Regions from separate parts of the Staphylococcus condimenti genome, predicted to be linked through region 1. Evidence: a T-box and tRNA genes for the amino acid it is inferred to sense, from the RefSeq annotation. Region 1 holds a T-box; the other regions hold tRNA genes.
The links. A T-box is a leader RNA that pairs with one kind of tRNA and senses whether it is charged. The one in region 1 lies ahead of serS (serine--tRNA ligase), so its partner is inferred to be a tRNA-Ser.
Positions count from the first base shown of each region.

Region 2: it has a tRNA-Ser gene. The T-box ahead of serS (serine--tRNA ligase) is inferred to sense a tRNA for this amino acid. The anticodon was not compared.
Region 3: it has a tRNA-Ser gene. The T-box ahead of serS (serine--tRNA ligase) is inferred to sense a tRNA for this amino acid. The anticodon was not compared.
Region 4: it has a tRNA-Ser gene. The T-box ahead of serS (serine--tRNA ligase) is inferred to sense a tRNA for this amino acid. The anticodon was not compared.

Region 1 is NZ_CP015114.1:1,564,134-1,569,291, reverse strand. Features, by position in the region: gene serS (serine--tRNA ligase) at 156-1,442, opposite strand; T-box leader at 1,533-1,739, opposite strand; gene hutH (histidine ammonia-lyase) at 1,823-3,337, opposite strand; gene A4G25_RS07855 (hypothetical protein) at 3,600-4,094, shown strand; gene A4G25_RS07850 (NAD(P)H-hydrate dehydratase) at 4,429-5,158, shown strand, end outside.
Region 2 is NZ_CP015114.1:1,422,430-1,427,587, reverse strand. Features, by position in the region: gene gltB (glutamate synthase large subunit) at 1-301, shown strand, start outside; gene A4G25_RS07205 (glutamate synthase subunit beta) at 324-1,796, shown strand; tRNA gene A4G25_RS07200 (tRNA-Ser) at 1,925-2,017, shown strand; gene A4G25_RS07195 (VOC family protein) at 2,213-2,614, shown strand; gene treP (PTS system trehalose-specific EIIBC component) at 2,771-4,198, shown strand; gene treC (alpha,alpha-phosphotrehalase) at 4,336-5,158, shown strand, end outside.
Region 3 is NZ_CP015114.1:1,917,570-1,922,727, reverse strand. Features, by position in the region: gene A4G25_RS09280 (hypothetical protein) at 1-286, opposite strand, end outside; gene A4G25_RS09275 (helix-turn-helix transcriptional regulator) at 624-1,472, opposite strand; gene A4G25_RS09270 (alpha/beta hydrolase family protein) at 1,821-2,525, opposite strand; tRNA gene A4G25_RS09265 (tRNA-Ser) at 2,720-2,809, shown strand; gene gmpC (dipeptide ABC transporter glycylmethionine-binding lipoprotein) at 2,959-3,804, opposite strand; gene A4G25_RS09255 (methionine ABC transporter permease) at 3,828-4,487, opposite strand; gene A4G25_RS09250 (methionine ABC transporter ATP-binding protein) at 4,489-5,158, opposite strand, start outside.
Region 4 is NZ_CP015114.1:1,886,052-1,891,209, reverse strand. Features, by position in the region: partial or broken gene A4G25_RS13160 (YSIRK-type signal peptide-containing protein) at 1-1,686, shown strand, start outside; tRNA gene A4G25_RS09215 (tRNA-Ser) at 1,894-1,983, opposite strand; gene A4G25_RS09210 (DNA-3-methyladenine glycosylase 2) at 2,116-3,141, shown strand; gene gtfB (accessory Sec system glycosylation chaperone GtfB) at 3,195-4,547, opposite strand; gene gtfA (accessory Sec system glycosyltransferase GtfA) at 4,540-5,158, opposite strand, start outside.

The sequences.
Region 1 (5,158 bases):
TCGGTTTTTTGTTTGCTTTCAGGGAAATAAATTATCGGGAAATAAAAAAGATGAGTGCTGTATTGGTAAGTACAGCACTCAAAGTGGTAGGTAAATATATATTGGAACGAGGTTGGATCATCTTAATTCGTTTTCCAACTACTCGATGATCCTATTTATTTTGTTGCTGGGCCGATTTTAGTTTTTCCGCCCATGAACGGAACTAATGCTTCAGGAATTGTAATTGAACCATCAGCATTTTGGTAGTTCTCAACAATCGCCGCGAATGTACGTCCGACTGCCAAACCGCTTCCGTTCAAAGTATGAACTAATTCTGGTTTAGCATCTTTATCACGTTTGAATCGGATATTTGCACGGCGTGCTTGGAAATCTGTCATGTTAGAACATGAGCTGATTTCTTTGTATTCATCATAACTTGGAAGCCAAACTTCTAAGTCATAAGTTTTACTTGAACTGAACCCAAGGTCGCCAGTACAAAGAATAACGCGGCGATATGGTAATTCAAGTTCTTCAAGAATTGCTTCTGCGTTGCTTGTTAATTGTTCTAATGCATCCCAAGAATCTTCAGGTTTTTCAAAACGTACCAACTCAACTTTATCGAATTGGTGTAAACGGATTAAACCACGTGTATCACGTCCGGCAGAACCCGCTTCACTTCTGAAGCAAGCTGACTGTGCAGTGAACTTGCCTGGCAATTGATCTGCAGACAAGACTTCTTCGCGGTAGTAGTTAGTAAGTGGAACTTCTGCTGTAGGAATCATGTACAATCCTTCTTTTTCCACTTTGAACAAGTCTTCTTCAAACTTAGGTAATTGACCTGTACCATACATAGAATTAGCATTCACTAATTGCGGTACCATCATTTCAGTGTAGCCATGTTGTGTTGTATGTTTAGTCAGCATGTAGTTCATTAATGCACGTTCTAATTGTGCACCTTCATTAGTTAAGAATACGAAACGTGCACCTGAAACACGTGCAGCACGGTCAAAGTTTGCCATTCCTAATTCTTCAACTAAATCCCAATGTGCTTTAGCTTCGAAATCGAATTTGCGAGGTGTACCCCATTTTTTAACTTCGATGTTTTCTTCATCAGAGTCACCTTCAGGCACATCATCATGCATAACGTTAGGAATTGTAGATAATCTATAATTTAATTTTTCATCTACTTCATTTAATTCAGTGTCTACTTCTTTAATGTCATCGCCTAATTTTCTCATTTCAACGATTACATCATCTGCATTTTCTTTGTTGCGTTTTTTCTCAGCAATTTCATTGCTGACTCTGTTTCTTTCAGCTTTCATTTCTTCTGCTTTACCGATTAACTCACGGCGTTTGCCGTCTAGTTCTAAAACTTCGTCTACTACTTTTGGATCCATACCACGTAATTTAACTTTTCCTTTTAAGTAGTCCGGTTCGTTTCTGAATAATTTGATATCTAACATAATACGGTCATCCTTTCCAATATATACCTAATAAGTGAATTAATTTGAATCTATAAGGAGGCAAAAAACATAAAAAAATACCACGCCCCTACAAGGGACGTGGTACTACGTGTTGCCACCCTATTTAACAGTACAAATATAAAATAAGCACTGCACTCTCGCTAAAATAACGGTTATTACCGGTTGTTCCTTCAATAAGCAGGTAGATTCGTCACAGATATTGATTGCTTATTCACACTCACCATAAGCTCTCTGAAATCAATTATCAGGATTACTTGTCCTGCGAACAATGTCTTATTAACTTAAGTTCACTATAGCAAAGGTTTTTATAATTTGCAATACGTATTTTCAACTTTTTCAGAATTCAATAAAAATTCATGTTATTTACATTCAATCTTTGTATAAGCCGTTTGCTGTAAGTATCGAGCCACTTTTGTAATGTCTTTATGGAACTGACGATCTTCTGTAATAGAAGGCGTGATATTGCGTAATGTCTCATATTTTTCACGAGAACGCGGCGATAATTTATCAATCCCTTTCAACTCTACGGCTTGCAACGCAATGATTAATTCAATCGCTAATACACGTCTTGTGTTATCCACAATTTGATAACCGTGACGTGAAGCAATTGTTCCCATAGACACATGATCTTCTTGATTTGCAGAAGATGGGATAGAATCTACACTTGCCGGATGAGCTAATGTCTTATTCTCAGACACAAGACTTGCTGCTGCATATTGCATAATCATCGCCCCACTTTGCAGACCAGGTTCTGGACTTAAGAATGCAGGTAAGTCTCCGTTAAGCTGCGGATTGACTAAACGTTCAAGACGGCGTTCTGCAATATTGCCTAATTCACTGACTGCTACTTTTAAGAAATCTAAGGCATAAGCTACAGGTTGTCCATGGAAGTTTCCACCTGAAATGACAAGTGTTTCATCGTCTTCATGGAAAATAAGCGGATTATCATTTGCTGCATTCATTTCACGTTCTAATTGTTTTTTCACAAAGTTTAAAGTTTCAAAGCTTGCACCATGCACTTGTGGAATACAACGTAATGTATAAGCGTCTTGAACACGGATTTCTCCTTGATGTGTCGTTAAATTAGAATCTTCCAACCAATACAACATACGGTCAGCTACTGCGCTTTGTTCTGGGAAGTTGCGTACATCATGCACTTCAGGACGATAGGCATCTGTAATACCGTTTAATGCTTGGTGTGTCAATGAAGCAATCCATTCAGATTGATAAGCTAATGATTCCGCTTCAATCCAATTAATGACACCTTGTGCTGTCATGGCTTGTGTACCGTTGATTAACGCTAATCCTTCTTTAGCAGATAATTGCAGCGGCTTACGTCCTAATTCTTCAAGTACTTCGCTGCTTTCACGTTCTTCTTGTTGGTAATATACTTTACCTTCACCAATTAATGCTAAAGCAAGATGAGAAAGCGGTGCTAAATCTCCTGATGCTCCTAATGAACCTTGCTGCGGAATAATTGGGATAATACGATGATTGATGAAATAAATCAATTGATCTACCAATTCAGTAGTCACACCTGAATGGCCTTTTAACATTGTATTTAAACGTAATATCATCATCACAAGTGCAACGTCATGCGAGAATGGGTCACCTGTCCCGCAAGCATGAGAACGAATCAAATTCACTTGCAGCTGATTATATTGGTCTGGATCAATCAAGACATCACTGAATAAACCAAATCCTGTAGTAATACCATAGATTGTTTCTTTATTTTTAATAATATCTTCTACAATCGCACGACTCTTCTTAACACGCTCTAGTGCATCAGATGAGATTGCAACTTGATCTTGCTGATGTAAAAAATTTTTTATGTCTTCAATTGAGAGCGACGCTCCGTTTAATTCTAATGTCAATTGAATTACCCCCTTAGTAATATAAATACTTACAATTATCACAAGTATACGCTTACATTCAGAGAGCGACAATAGATTTCAACAAAGCCGTAGCATGGTAATACGTCACTAATTTAACAAGTTAAAATCTTTTCTACCTTAAGTAGTATTTAAGTTTATGAATCCTCCTTCATGATATGGTATGGATTCTGTAAATGATGAAAATAATATGGCTTTTGATGATACACTCCAAGTGACAAAAAAAGTAGAGGAGTGTCATCCAGTGAGGAATTCTAAATTGATTGTTTCATCTATCATTGCAACCTCATTGTTCATGGGCAGTTCGACTTCATTATTCAACCAAGCAGAAGCGGCAGAAGATAACGAGAAAACAGACATCCAACTTGTTACACCTTCAGAATGGCAAAAACAGCACGATAATTTGCTGCAAGCCAGATTAAGCGGTTCTAATTTAGGAGAAGGCGGCGACATCGGTTCTATCAACAGCTATCAAAATTCATATCGCGACTATGTTGAAAGTACAATTGAAGCAGCTGAAGACCAATCTGCTTATGGCGAAGTTATTATTCCAAGAGAGGGACAAGACTATTTGAATACACATGGCACACCTGTAGAATCTAAGCAACAACCGAGACAAAATATCGAACCGCTTCCTGATACAGGAAAAGATAGTGCAGATACAACTGTTATGACAATCGTAGCAGGTTTATTCATTGCATTTGGTACCATCATCACATTTAGAAAGCATTTTAAATAATTCGATTTGCTTTATTGAGCCAAAGTCTTTTCTAGGCTTTGGCTCTTTTATATTTTGTGGTATCTATAACGTATTTCACACTACTTATTATCAGGTATTTCACACATTCTGACATCGTTAATAAAGTATTAATATTTACTTTAAGTTTTAGTGTTGACTTACTCAAAGGACAGGTATAATATGAGTTATTGCATTAAGAAAAAGTAGATTAACGACGATTTAAAAAGCTCATCTGTCATTCGCAGATGTGCTTAAATTTTAGGGTTATCAATCAAAGCAGAATACAGACAATTGAGTCAACGAGAACAATAACAAGGTGTCTATTGCTTATTTAATGATTTTTAAGAAAGATGGAGGGATTGTAGTGGAAATACTAAATAACGTATCTATTCCAAAAAGAAAAGATGATACGCATAAAGGTGATTATGGTAAGATTCTTTTAATTGGAGGAAACGCGAATTTGGGTGGCGCTATTATTATGGCTGCACGTGCTTGTGTTTATAGCGGAAGCGGCTTAATTACTGTTGCGACACATCCAACTAACCATGCTGCTATCCATTCACGTTGCCCTGAGGCAATGGTGATAGACATTAACGATACGAAACAATTAACAAAAATGGTTGAAATGACGGACAGTATCTTAATTGGTCCTGGTTTAGGTAAAGATTTCAAAGGTAATAACGCGATGACAATTTTACTTCAAAATATTCAACCGCACCAAAACTTGATTATTGATGGAGATGCGATTTCAATCATCAGTAAATTGAAATTAGATATTCCGAAATGTCACCGTATCGTTTACACACCGCATCAAATGGAATGGGAACGCTTGAGCGGTATTCCTATTGATGAACAAACAGAAGAACGTAACCGTGAAGCGGTTGATGAAATGGGTGGTGTTGTTGTTTTGAAAAAACATGGCACTGAAATCTATTTAAAAGATAAAACTTACAAATTAGATATCGGTACACCTGCAATGGCTACTGGCGGTATGGGTGATACACTTGCTGGTATCATCACAAGTTTTGTCGGCCAATTTGATGATTTTGATTATGCTGTTACAA
Region 2 (5,158 bases), 140 kb from region 1:
TGCATTAGAAACATTGGATTTTGATGCGTTAGCGCATCCAGAAGAATTTGAAACATTAAAAAATATGTTAGAAGAACATGTGGCATATACAGGAAGTAAGAAAGCTTCAGCGATTTTAGCTGATTTTGATAATATTGTTGATTATGTAGTGAAAGTAACACCTAAAGATTATAAATTAATGATGCACAAGCTTGAATTGCATCATCGCCAAACTGAAAATAGCGAGCAAGCAGTTTTGAACGCTTTTTATGATTCAAGTACAGAAGTGACATCAGATGAACCATTTTCAGTTGTTTATTAACGGAAAGGAAGGAGTGTTTTAAATGGGAGAATTTAAAGGTTTTATGAAATATGACAGACAAGCACTGCCTGAGCTTTCGTTAGCAGAACGTTTAACGAGTCATGCAGCATTTCAACAATGTTTTTCTAAAGAAGATGCTGCGCTGCAAGGTGCGAGATGTATGGACTGTGGTACTCCGTTTTGCCAAACAGGACAACTAGTTGAACGTGATACAGTAGGATGTCCGATTGGAAATTATATACCAGAATGGAATGATCTTGTTTATCATCAAGATTATAAAGCGGCGTACGAACGGTTATCAGAAACGAATAATTTCCCTGATTTTACAGGGCGTGTCTGTCCAGCACCTTGTGAACAATCTTGTGTGATGAATATTAATCGAGACCCGGTGGCAATTAAAGGTATCGAGCGTACTATAATAGACGAAGCATTTGAAAATGGATGGGTAGAACCGCGTGTTCCTGCAAATCGCATAGAACAGCGTGTAGCGATTGTTGGTAGTGGGCCTGCAGGTTTAACGGCAGCTGATGAATTGAATGCGAAGGGGTATGAGGTGACCGTTTATGAACGGGCATGTGAAGCAGGTGGATTATTAATGTATGGCATCCCTAATATGAAATTGGATAAAGAAGTGGTCCGACGACGTATTCGATTGATGGAAGAAGCGGGTATCCGTTTTGTTACAAATACAGAGGTTGGAAATGATATCTCGAAAGAGACGCTTGAATCTGAATATGATGCCATCATCGTTTGTACTGGTTCACAGCAAGCAAGAGACCTTCCGTTAGAAGGACGTATGGGATATGGTATCCACTTTGCAATGGATTATTTAACAGAACAAACACAGATTGCGAATGGAGAATTGAAACCAGAAGATGCAGAGATTTGTGCCGAAGGTAAGAATGTCATCGTGATAGGTTCTGGTGATACAGGAGCTGATTGTGTAGCGACTGCATTGCGAGAAAATTGTAAAACCGTTGTACAATTCAATTATCGTACGAAGATGCCTGAACGTTATGAAATTGAAGGTAATCCTTATTGGCCATTGTCTATGCCTGTTTTTAAAATGGATTATGCACATAAAGAAGCAGAAGAACGTTTTGGTTTTGAACCACGTGCTTATGGTGCACAAACGATGCGTTATGATGTGGATCGCATTGGCAATGTTCGAGGTGTTTATACACAAACGTTGAGGAAAATGCCAGATGGCAGTACTAAAATTGATGATACCGAAAAACATTGGCCAGCTGATTTAATATTACTGGCAATTGGATTTGTAGGTACTGAAAATACTGTGCCGAATACTTTTGATTTGCGTACCGAACAAAACAAAATTGTAGCAAATGAAGTTGATTATACGACGAATCAACCTCACATTTTTACAGCAGGTGATGCACGTCGTGGACAAAGTTTAGTTGTGTGGGCGATTAAAGAAGGTCGAGGCGCAGCAAAATCTGTTCATAGATATTTACAAAAGCAGCTAGTTTTAAGTTAATAATAGAGGGGCAGCCGTCCCTCTATTTTGTTGCGATACGGAATTGTCAATATTGATTGTGTAAAATTTTCTTGTAAAATTTATTGACATTTATAAAGGGGTATAATATGATGTTTATTGTGCTTATTGGAGGAATACCCAAGTCCGGCTGAAGGGATCGGTCTTGAAAACCGACAGGGGCTTAACGGCTCGCGGGGGTTCGAATCCCTCTTCCTCCGCCATTATAAATGAAATCCAAGACTAATAGATATAAAAAGGCAATTATTCAATGTTCGTATTGAGTGATTGCCTTTTTAATTTGTATTTTAATAATTAAAAATGGGGAGTGCTCAATTTAATAGAGGTATTTTACAAGAAGGTTTACCATAGTTCGAAATAAGGAATTAAATAACTATTACATAATGGAGGGTATTCCCATGGAAATTAAAGTAGCAAGTATCTTTGTAGACAATCAAGATCAAGCATTAAAATTTTATACTGAAATACTAGGTTTTCAAAAGAAAGCAGATGAACCTGCAGGCGAATATAGATGGTTAACGGTTGTTTCCTCAGAAAATCCAGGTGGAGCTGAATTATTATTGGAACCCAATAATCACCCAGTAGCTAAAGCATATCAAGAAGGTTTAAAAGAAGAGGGTATTCCATGTACAATGTTTGATGTAGAAGACGTGCAATCTGAGTACCAAAAATTGAAAGAACAAGGTGTAGGTTTTACAATGGCGCCTATGGATTACGGAAGCGGTGTGAAATTCGCAATTTTTGATGATACTTGCGGCAACCTTGTCCAAATTATTGAACGAAAAAAATTAGAGAAATAATAAGATGTGAAGTGATGGAAAAGGTTAATTCCATCACTTTTTTAGGTTAAAGTAAATTTTTTTGAATGAGCAATTATTATTTTTAATGAAAGCCTTTACATAACTTGTCTAGACAAGTACAATAGATTCAAACATAAAACAAAGGGAGTGAGTCGGATGGCTGTTAAAGATAAAGACGTTAAACAGATTGTGGAGGCAATCGGTGGCGCGGAAAACGTAGAAACGGCAACGCACTGTGTGACGCGATTACGCTTAGTATTAAAAGATGACGATAAAGTAAATAAGGATAAATTAAATGATAACCCGCTTGTTAAAGGACAATTTAAAGCGGATAATCAATATCAAATTGTTATCGGCCCTGGGACAGTCGATGAAGTTTACAAAAAATTTATGGCTGATATTGGTAAAGAAGGCGCTTCAAAAGACGATGTAAAAGCAGCGGCAGCAAAGAAAGGCAATCCACTCCAACGTTTAGTTAAATTACTTGGAGACATATTCATTCCTATCTTGCCAGCCATCGTAACAGCCGGTCTGTTAATGGGGATATACAACTTATTAACTATGAAAGATTTATTCGGACCGAAACCCTTAACCGAACAATTTCCGCAGATACATGATTTTGCAGATATTGTGAATGTTATTGCGACAACGGCATTCATCTTCTTGCCAGCTTTGATTGGTTGGAGCAGTATGCGCGTATTCGGAGGGAACCCGGTACTTGGTTTAGTATTAGGGCTTGTATTGATGCATCCGCAACTTGTTTCGCAATATGATTTGAACCAAGGATCAAAAATTCCAGTTTGGCACATTTTCGGTTTAGACGTTAAACAATTGAACTATCAAGGACAAGTTTTACCTGTATTATTAGCATCATATGTACTTGCCCAGATTGAGAAGGGCCTAAATAAAGTAGTTCATGACTCAATCAAAATGCTGGTTGTAGGACCGATTGCTTTATTAGTAACAGGTTTCTTAGCGTTCTTAGTCATCGGACCGATTGCATTATGGATCGGAACAGGCATTACTGATGTTGTAACATTCTTATTCAACCGTGCAGGCTGGTTAGGCGGTGCTATTTATGGATTATTCTACGCACCACTTGTAATCACTGGTTTGCATCACATGTTCTTAGCAGTAGACTTCCAATTAATGGGAAGCAGCTTAAAAGGAACATACTTATGGCCAATCCTAGCAATTTCAAATATTTGCCAAGGTTCAGCAGCATTTGGTGCATGGTATGTATATAAACGTCGTAAAATGGCAAAAGAAGAAGGTTTAGCATTAACTTCAGGTATTTCAGGCTTACTTGGTGTAACTGAACCTGCTATGTTCGGGGTAAATATCCCATTGAAATATCCATTTGTTGCAGCGATTCTTACATCATGTGTTTTAGGAAGTGTAATCGGTGCAAGTAAAGTACTAGGAAATGTAGGCGTTGGTGGTGTGCCGGCCATCATTTCCATTCAGAAAGAATATTGGATTGTATATGGAATTTGTACAATCATTGCGATTATTGTACCGGCTGTCTTAACAGTTATCTTTTCTAACTTCGCAAAAAACAAAGCGAAAGAAATGGTTGATTAAGCAATAAAATTTGTTGAAATAGAGATAAATGAACATTTGAGCGTAGGCCAAATGATTTTGAAAAGATTCTAAAACAGAACATCATTTTCCAGATGTTCTGTTTTTTTATAAAGAGAGAGGAAAAGGTGGGTCATACTATGCAACAAAATGATTGGAGAAAATCAGTAGTTTATCAAATCTATCCGAAATCATTTAACGATACAACAGGTAACGGAACAGGGGATTTAAATGGAATTATTGAAAAAATGGATTACCTTGAATACTTAGGTGTAGACTATCTTTGGTTAACACCTGTATATCAATCTCCGATGAATGATAATGGATATGATATCAGTGATTATTTGAGTATTAATGAAGATTTCGGTACGAAAGAAGAATTGAAGCAACTTTTAGATGAAGCACACAAGCATAATTTGAAAGTAATGATGGATATTGTTATCAATCATACATCAACAGAACATGAGTGGTTTAGAGCAGCTATTTCTTCAAAAGATAACCCTTATCGTGATTATTACTTTTTCCGTAAATCTGCAAAAGAAGGTGCACCACCAACAAATTGGGAATCAAAATTCGGAGGTAATGCTTGGAAGTATGATGAAGAAAGCGATGAATACTATTTACATCTTTTTGATGTAACGCAAGCAGATTTAAATTGGGAAAACCCTAAAGTCAGAGAAGCGCTCTATGACATGATTAATTACTGGATTGATTTTGGTATTGATGGCTTTCGTTTTGATGTGATTAATCTTATTTCAAAAGGAGAATTCCGTGATTCTGATAAAATCGGCAAAGAATTTTACACAGACGGACCACGTGTCCATGAGTTTATTCATGAAATGAACCGCAATACTTTCGGCAATAAAAATTTAATGACTGTCGGTGAAATGTCTTCTACAACGATTGATAATTGTATCAAATATACAAATCCAGAACGTGAAGAATTGAGCAGTGTTTTCAATT
Region 3 (5,158 bases), 350 kb from region 1:
CTTCGACAGTAGGATTCTGTTCGAAATCTTGAACATATACCGACTTCAACTTGATAATATTATTTAATTCATTATTGTTTAAAATAGCTAAATCCAAACGTGCAATCTCTCTTGCTACTGTTTCGCTATCAGAATTTCTTAATAATTGAATGCCTAACAAATCTTTTAAAGTGCCATCATTGCGACTTGTCAAAGTAAGATAAGCTAAATCATCGCCGAAATGTTTAAAATTCTTATTAAGTTTATTTAATCTCTTTTTTAAAAGGTCAGTTACTTTTACATTCATGATTCTTCATTCCCCCATAAAATAGCATTATTTTTTCTTGGTTTAATAACTTATACCCTAATTAGAGTATTATAATATTAAGATTTTATCGTATTTAACCTTATTGATATCCAAGGGAATGTTATTCTTAAAATTTCACTTAAGCTATTTCTAATTGAAACCCTTGAAAAACCATTTTTAAAGAAACAGTTAGATAAATAAGCTTGATAATATTAAAGTTCAAAATGTGCAATAGTTGATTAGATACTGCTATTACAAATAATAAAAAGCAAACAACTATTTGTGCAGTCTCCAGATTTACATTCAGAGACATCATAATGTAACGTCAATTGACACACTAAGACATCTCATTAACTGATGATTTATCATATTGTAAATACTTCATCACTTCTGTATAAACTGATTCAGTAATCGCATGCTGAGGATTTCGGTAATATTGAGTGCTTAAAATAAATTCTCTAGGCGTCATATGGTAGGTCTCTTTGAACCTCTTTAAAAAGGCACGCTGACTTGGAAAACCGAACTCCTCCCAAATGCCATTATCCTCTCCTCTTACTATTAGGTATTCAGCTAAATTGCATAATCTTACATTTGTAAGGTACTCTGTAAAAGTCACATTCATCTCTTCCTTGAATTTTCTAGAAATAAAGCTTTCATTATAGAAGAGTTCTCTAGCGACCACGCACAATTTAAGAGGTTCTTTATAATTATCGTTGATATATTCAATAATTTCATTGATTGTTTTGCTTAAAGTAGGACGGAACAAATAGTTATCGAAGATTTCTAAATAGACACGCAGATAGTTCAACATCTTAATAAAACAAATATCCGCTTCCAAATAATTTTTTTCATACATATTTCTAATTATATTCATAAATGAGTCTTTAATATGATGATGAATCTCAAAATTATTTTCAGTATTCAAGGTGTTCTTCATGTAATATTTTTCAAAGTAATTTTTATGAATTGCTAAATAGATAATACAGCCCTTATTAACCTCTATTTCCAAAGGTATCTTATCTGGTTTTTGAATAAAAAATTCTCCAGTTTTATAGATAAGTGTCTTTCCTTTTCTCAGCATCTTTACATTACCTGAAAGCACGAAATACACATGTACATAATCTTCATCCTTGGTTAAATCTAACTTGCAAATTGATGATTTAATAATACTGTAGCTATAATTCATTGAGGTCCCCCCTGATATCATTTTATAAATATTTAGGTAAAAAATTAGAAAGAAAATATAAAGTGGTCAAACGAAGAATGGTTGTGGCAAAATGAGAATTCAAAGTATTCAAAAAATGGATTGGTTTTATATCTAATCACATGATTCATTCGAAAAACTAATCCCGAATCTCTCACTTTTCATTATTATAATATACTATTTTCTCAAAAAATAAAATACTTTTTAACAAATGGGAGACTCTAACTGTTTTTAATGCATACAGTATACAATAAAAAATTCTGTAGCATTATATAAAAAGCAAAAAAATCGCACTCTTATTTGAGTGCGACCTAATAAAATAGTAATGCTTTAATTCTCTTCGTCTTTATGATCAATCCATTCAAGCATTAAATCGATATGACGGCCTTTAGGTTCAAGACATTGCATATGCCCTAGATGCGCGAACGCATATAAATCAATTGTGTTTTCTTCATTTTGAGACACATATGCTAAGGTAGACTCTACTTTCACACCGCTATCATTAAAACCTTGAATGATTAAAGTTTTTGTTTTTAATGGTAAACGTGACATTGGAGATGCTGCTTCAAGTGCTGCTCCTGTGATATCACCAAAATATTCCTCTACTGCATTTCTTCCTAGTCCTTGTTCTTTTGTGTACGGCACATCAGTTACAGGTGCCATCGCAATAACGCGATCAGCTTCATCTGCATTATTCAAGACTAATTGGCCGCCTACAGAGTGACCGATTAAAATAATTTCTTGATTATCAACAAATCTAGATGATTTGAAAGCTTGAAGTGCTTTTTTAGTATCCTCTTCAGGTATCGGCCAAGCATGTTCTCCCCGTCGATATTCAACGTTCGCAACATTATATCCTTCTTTTGTCAGCATTTCTATTAACTTATCATTTAATGAGCGGTCATATTGTTGTCTCCAGTAACCGCCATGAATTAATACGAGCCATTTATCATCATGTTCAGCTAGTGTATCTGGTGCTGGATAAATATCAATTAATTGTTCTTCATGGTCTCCATAATATAATTCTTCCATCATAGTAGCACTCCTAAATTGGTAGTTTTGACATAACATTAAATAATTACCCGATTTATAAAGCTGGCAACCGTAACCCATTTTTTGTCTTGTATTAACTTTTTGAAATACATTCAAAGTTTTTGATTTTTTTATTAAAAACTTGTTGACGGGTAGGTCATCTTCTTATATAATAAATCTTGTGTTAAATATTGCATGGAGAAATACCCAAGTCCGGCTGAAGGGATCGGTCTTGAAAACCGACAGGGGCTTAACGGCTCGCGGGGGTTCGAATCCCTCTTTCTCCGCTACTAAAAAGCTTCGATTCAGAATACTGAGTCGAAGCTTTTTTATGTTTTAAACTATTTCACTAAGCTCTTAAATCTTCAAAACTTGTGCTTGCTATATTAAAAAACGGTCATCCCTATCTCTAGGAATGGCCGTTTAAACTTTTACTTTATTTTAAGCTGTCTGTAATTTCTTTAATTTCTTTTTGTGACAAGTCAACGATTTTTTCACCGTCTTTAGTGTCTTCTTTCAATGCTTTTCTTGCTTCTTTAGAATGATACAACTCAGCAACTTTTTTATATGTTTTGTTATCTTTGTCTTTATCATTTACAGCAATAAGGTTGATGTAAGGTTTAGAAGTATTTGTATCATCTTTTTCCAAGAAGATTGGGTCTTTTTTAGGATCTAATCCTGATTTTGACGCAACACCGTTATTAATAACTGCGATATCTACGTCATCTAAAGAACGTGCTGTTTGTTGTGCATCAACTGCTTTAATATCTAAATCTTTTTTGTTTTCAACGATATCTTTTTTGCTGCCTTTCAAACCGAAGTCTTTAGAAAGTTTGATATAACCTGCATTTTCCAATAATTTCAATGCGCGTGCTTGGTTGGAAACATCATTAGGAATAACAACTTTAGCCCCTTTTTTCAAGTCTTTAATATCTTTGACTTTCTTAGAATAAATACCTAATGGTGCAAAAACAGTTGTACGGATTGGTGTGATATGTGTGCCTTTGTTTGCTTTTTCATACTCATGTAAGAATGCGAAGTGTTGGAATGCGTTCATGTCGATATCCCCATCGTTTAGCGCCTTGTTCGGTACGTTGTAATCAGAGAATTTCTTGATTTCAACGTTGATTCCATCTTTTTTCGCAAGTTCTTTTACTTTATCCCATACTTTTGTGTCATCTGATGCTACCCCTACTGTTACTGTTTTATCATCTTTCTTATTGCCACCGCATGCAGCAAGTACAACAACTAACGCCATTAACAATACTAATATTTTTTTCATATCCTAAATACCCCTTTGTTTGATTAGTTTCTGCGAATTTTCTTAGCCAATACATTCCCGAGAGATTGAATCAGCTGAACCATAATAACTAAGATAACCACTGTGATAATGATGACGATTGTATCAAAACGTTGGTAACCATAAGCTAAAGCCAAGTCACCGATACCGCCACCGCCAACTGCACCAGCCATAGCTGTTGAACCGATTAAACCAATAATTGCAGTTGTAATCGCTAAAATTAATGAACCTAAAGCTTCCGGCATTAAAAAGTAACGAATGATTTGGAAAGGTGAAGCACCCATGGCGTGTGCTGCCTCAATTACACCTGAATCCACTTCTAACAGTGAGTTTTCAACTAAACGTGCAATGTAAGGTGCCACATATACAGTTAAAGGTACAATCGCTGCTGCTGTCCCGATGGATGTTCCAACAATTAATTTTGTGAATGGCACAATCGCAATTAACAAAATAATGAATGGAATTGAACGGAAAATATTAATAATCGGATTCAAAATATGGTAAACTGCGACATTTTCCCATATTCCGTTTTTCTTAGTTACAACAAGCAGTATGCCTAGCGGAATTCCGATTAATGCACCAATTACTAATGATATCGAAACCATCAATAATGTTTGATAGAGTGCTTCCCATAATTGCGATGAATCTAATGATGAACCTAGCATATTATCCAACCTCCTCATATTCGATATGATGTTGTTTCAAATAATCATATGCGCGTTGTTTTTCTTCATCAGAACCTTTAATACGCAATGTTAGATAACCAACTGAAGTATCTTGAATATCAGACATAGAAGCGTAAATCACATTAACATCTAGATTGAATGTTTTAATCAATGTCTGGATAACTGACAAACCTAATTGCGAGCCTTCCATGTACACTTTCACATCTTGATAATTTTCATCTGTCGGCAACTGATGTATCATTTTTTCACTGATATCAGTACTGATAACAGTTGAAACAAAGTTCTTAGCTGTTTTAGTTTTCGGATGACTGAATACATCTAACACTGTTCCTTTTTCAATCACACGCCCTTGTTCCATCACAGCAACCTTGTCACAAATTTTTTGAATAACACTCATTTCATGCGTTATTAATAAAATTGTGACTTCGAATGTTTCATTGACGCGTTTTAAAAGTTGTAAGATAGAATCAGTTGTTGCCGGGTCTAAGGCACTTGTTGCTTCATCACATAATAAAATTTTAGGATCTGTCACGAGTGCACGTGCAATTGCCACCCTTTGTTTTTGACCACCTGAAAGTTCGTTCGGATATTGTGAACCTTTATCTCCAAGACCCACGAAATCAAGCATTTCCTCTACTTTCTCTTTTATG
Region 4 (5,158 bases), 320 kb from region 1:
ACTTATACAGCAAATGCTGATGGTACTGTAACGTTTACTCCAGAACCTCAATTTGTCGGTAAAGCAACACCTGTTAAAGTTGAAAGAGTCGATACTAATGGTACACCAGCTCAAACAACTTATACACCTAACGTAACAGCAGTTACTCCTGTCGGCACACCGGCTACATCTGAAGGGCCTCAAGGTCAACCTCAAAAAGGTACGCCTACTTTCAAAGGTGGAGATCCTTTAGTGCCAATCGATGACAAAGTTGCACCTAAGTTGCTTGACCCTAAAACTGGCAACGAAGTTGACAAAGTGACTGTTCCTGGCGAAGGTACTTATACTGTTGATCCTAACGGTAAAGTTACATTTACTCCGGAACCTCAATTCAAAGGTGACGCTAAAGGCGTTGAAGTCAAACGTGTGGATAAAAACGGTACAACAGTTACTGCGAAATATTCACCTAAAGTGAATGCGGTAACTCCTGTCGGCACACCAGTAACATCTGAAGGACCTCAAGGTCAGCCTCAAAAAGGTACGCCTACTTTCAAAGGCGGAGATCCTTTAGTGACAATCGATGACAAAGTTGCACCTAAACTAGTTGATCCTAAAACTGGCAACGAAGTCGACAAAGTGACTGTTCCTGGCGAAGGTACTTACACTGTTGACCCTAACGGTAAAGTAACATTCACTCCGGATCCTAAATTCACTGGAGAAGGCAAAGGCGTTGAAGTCAAACGTGTGGATAAAAACGGTACGCCGGTTACTGCTAAATACACACCTAGCGTAACTCCAGTTACTCCAGTTGGTACACCGGTTACTTCTACAGGTGTTCAAGGTCAACCTCAAGAAGGTACGCCTACTTTCAAAGGCGGAGATCCTTTAGTTCCGATTGACAGTACAATCGCACCTAAGTTGGTTGATCCGAATACTGGCGAAGAAGTCAACAAAGTAGTAATTCCTGGTGAAGGTACTTACACTATCGATCCTAACGGCGAAGTAACATTCACTCCGGATCCTAAATTCACTGGAGAAGGCAAAGGTATCTTAGTCAAACGTGTGGATAAAAATGGTACAACGGTGACTGCTAAATTTATTCCTAATGTGACAGCAGTAACACCTAAAGGTACACCTGCCACATCTGAAGGCCCTCAAGGCGAAGTACAAAATGGTACGCCTACATTCGAAAGCGGTGATCCTTTAGTTCCGATTGACAACACAATCGCACCTAAGTTGGTTGATCCGAATACGGGTGAAGAAGTAGACAAAGTAGTAGTTCCTGGTGAAGGCACATATACTATCGATCCTAACGGTGAAGTAACATTTACTCCGGATCCTAAATTCACTGGAGAAGGCAAAGGCGTTTTAGTCAAACGAGTTGATAAAAATGGTACAGCAGCAACAGCTAAGTACACACCAACTGTTATCGCTAAAAAAGAAACACCTGAACCAGCAAAACCAACACCAAAAGATCCTGTTGAACCTAAACACGGAAAAACTGAACCTACTGACAATGTTAAAACTTCTGATGAAGTAAAAGAAACTACAGTTGCAAATGAACAACAATCTAAGAAAACTCAACCAGCAGCTGATAAAGTTGAACCAAAACAACACAAAGACGTTTCTGATAATAAATCTAAAGCAAAAGCTTTACCAAATACCGGTACTGAAGAAAACAATACAAACACAACATTGTTCGGCTCATTATTAGCACTCTTTGGATTAGCAGCTTTCAGCAGAAGAAAAAAAGAAGATAAAGAATAGTTAATCTTTACCTAGAGACTTCCACAGTCTCTAGGTTTTTTTGCTTTTTTATGGAATCATTTAAAATCAGATCCTAATCACAATATGTGTATTCGCAAAAATATAATAAAAAGCACGCTGACCTCTATATCAGCGTGCTTGATTTGACGGAGAAGAAGGGATTTGAACCCTTGCGAGCTACTAAGCCCCTGTCGGTTTTCGAGACCGATCCCTTCAGCCGTACTTGGGTACTTCTCCATTCTCTTGTGACAGTGTTTCTTTTCGCAAATTGATGATGATTAAACACTGACAGCTTCCACAATAAAATTTCTAATATATGATTTCAAGTACTTTGCTTAAATCGGGTATGGAATAATGAGGAGTGAAACAATGCAATTCACACAACGATTTATTCATACATTCAAAGAAAACTTATATAAAGACACATGGTTTACCAACTCCGTTGATGACAGTTGGTACGATCAATCAATAGAATTTAATTTATATTATCAACCACCTTATATTTGGACAGCAATGATAGATTATTTAAGCAAACGAGCTATTCCGGGCGTTGAAATAGTACAAGATAATTACTATGCACGTACCGTCTTGCTTAAAGATTCTACTACAAAAAGAGCCGTAAAAGGCTGGCTTAAGATAAAAAATAATATAAAAATCAATGCACTCTTAGTAGAAATGAGTGTAAGCTTAATACCTGAATGGCATAAAGTTGTTCAAAAACTGCAACATTTATTTGATTTAGAAGTCAATCCTGAAATCATCAACAAAACCCTTAACGAACAATGGATAACGTTAGGATTACGTGTACCAGGTGCATTTAACGGATTTGAATTAGGCGTACGTGCAATATTAGGACAACAGATCACTGTCAAAGCAGCTACAACGATATCCGGCAGACTTGTTCATGCATTAGGTACATCCTTTAAAACTAAAATAACCGGTTTAGATACATTGTTCCCCATCCCTGAAAAATTTGTGCGTTTAGCACATGGTGACATACCTATTTCAGATATATTAGGACCTTTAGGCGTTACAGGTCGTCGTTCCAATACAATCGCTGCTTTAGCTGAAGCACTTGTAAATAATGAAGTGCAATTAAATCCTATAGTACAGGGTGCTGAATCTCCCCTTCCTTTTTCGCGCCACACCGTCCAAATGGAAACTGCTGAAGCTGAAATGAAACAGTTACTAGCAATCAAAGGAATCGGTAAATGGACAGCACAATACATCGGTATGAGAGCACTCGGCTATACTGATAGTTTCTTAGAAACAGACATCGGTATCAAAAACGCAATGCCAAACCATACAACATCAAAATCTCGTCTAGTCGCTGCAGAAAAATGGCATCCGGTTCGCAGCTACGCAGTCGACAATTTATGGAACACACTCAATTAAAGCTTTAAAAATGCTCGAATCCTCACCACCACAAAGATTCGAGCGTTTTTGCTTTATTCAAATAATCGACGAAACGTTTTAACCTCCACAGCATTCGCTTGTTGTTTTTGACGTTTCAATAAACCGCGCCATTTTTCATGATTATCTACAGTCTGATGCAATTTATGCATCAACCCCCGGTAATCAGCAGTTTTAAAGACATTGCCTTCTTCTCCATCAAGTACATATTTCAAATTATGTACCGTTTCCGCATATGCAAAAATCAACATATCTGATAAGAAGGCACGCCGAACCGCATCTAAAATTTCATTACCTGAATTAATATCTAAATAAATATCACAGTCATCATATAGTTTCTTCACGGTTTCGCGTTCAATCGATGGATAAAGCTTCACATTCTCATAGCGCTCCATCGCCATCAATTTAGAAGACATTTCAGTTAAAGCACCAATATGAAATTTCAAATGAGGACTTAATTTCACCAATTCCTCCAAATTCTCGATTTGATCTGAATTCGTCATCGTTAATATACTTTGCGTAAATTGATTGCGACGTGTAAATGGATAGATATAACCGCCTAACTCCACTTTCTGTTTTACCTCTTTATCCACTTTTTCAACAATTTGGTCATACTCATGACGATCAGGCACCACCAATGTAAAATCACGCAATGAACGATTAAGATTCCCTTCATTCAATACCAAACTCATATTACCCGGCAATGCTGCATCGATATCAATATGTTCTTGCCAAATAACATAATCATGACCTTCAATTCCTAAATTATAAACAACAGATAAAGGTGTGCCTAAATGATTAATCACAAAACTATCTAAATCAATGCCCATAACTTCTAAATAAAACACAATAAAATCCGCTTCAGTTTCAAAGAAATAATCTTTTCCATGCCATGTCAGCACATAATTCGACGTCGTATAATTCACATAAATAATCGGTTCTCCTTCACGCGTAAAATATTCCTTCAAAATAGCTACACCGCGTAAATCATATGTGGTTTGAGCAAAACGTATGCCGAATTGATCATAATGGTCACGGTAGCGGACAAACCCTTGTGGATCCAACCACTCTACACTGCTGACAATACGTTGTTTATAATTCGGTTGATAATGAATCTTCCCGCGCACTTGCCCCATATCTTTAATCACCGCTTGATTGTTATCTCCTTCGATATCCCAAAAACGTGGTACTTCTATTTCATTGAAATACAAAGCATGGTCGCTGTCTTTAATTTCATTTTCTGCAAAAAAACGATAAGGCGAAGTCACTGCTTCCGGTAAAAACCCATCATCATTTAATACAACAGTCAGATGGTCTAATCCTGCTTCCATCATTGAATGATACAATGTTTCAGTCGGTTGATTAAAACGTTCAAATAGATTAATCATTGAGCACCTCTCCTATCAAGTCACGCCATTTTTCTTGAATATGCGACGTTTTAAATGCTTCTGCAATCTCATAAGATTTATGATGAAAATCTTCAGTATTTCCTTGGAAATAATCCACAATACGTGCAGCAATTCTATCTGTAATCTCATCTAAGCGGTCTTGTTTTAAATCAAGCGGGATTAAATAACCATTTCCCCCGTGTTCAATAAATGTCGGGTTGCCGTATTTCACATCAAAACCAATCATGCCTAAACCTGCACCAACCGCTTCCATTAACGTTAAACCGAAACCTTCGCTTGTTGACCCTGATACAAATAAATCATACTGCGGATAGATTTTTGCTAAGTTGACATGTCCATGTAATTGAATGTAATCTTCAGCACCTAATTCACGAATTAAATCTTGCAGTGCATTGCGTTCGCCGCCTTCACCATAAACATCAAAGGTGATTTCAGGTATCATTGCTTTCGCTTTAACAACACCGCGAATCAGCCAATCGACATGTTTTTCAGAAGCTAAGCGAGATGCACTGATAATTGAATAAGGCCGGCGTGTCTTCCCTTTTTCTGGATAGCTCAACGCATGCAGACTGCCGACAGGTATTGTATGA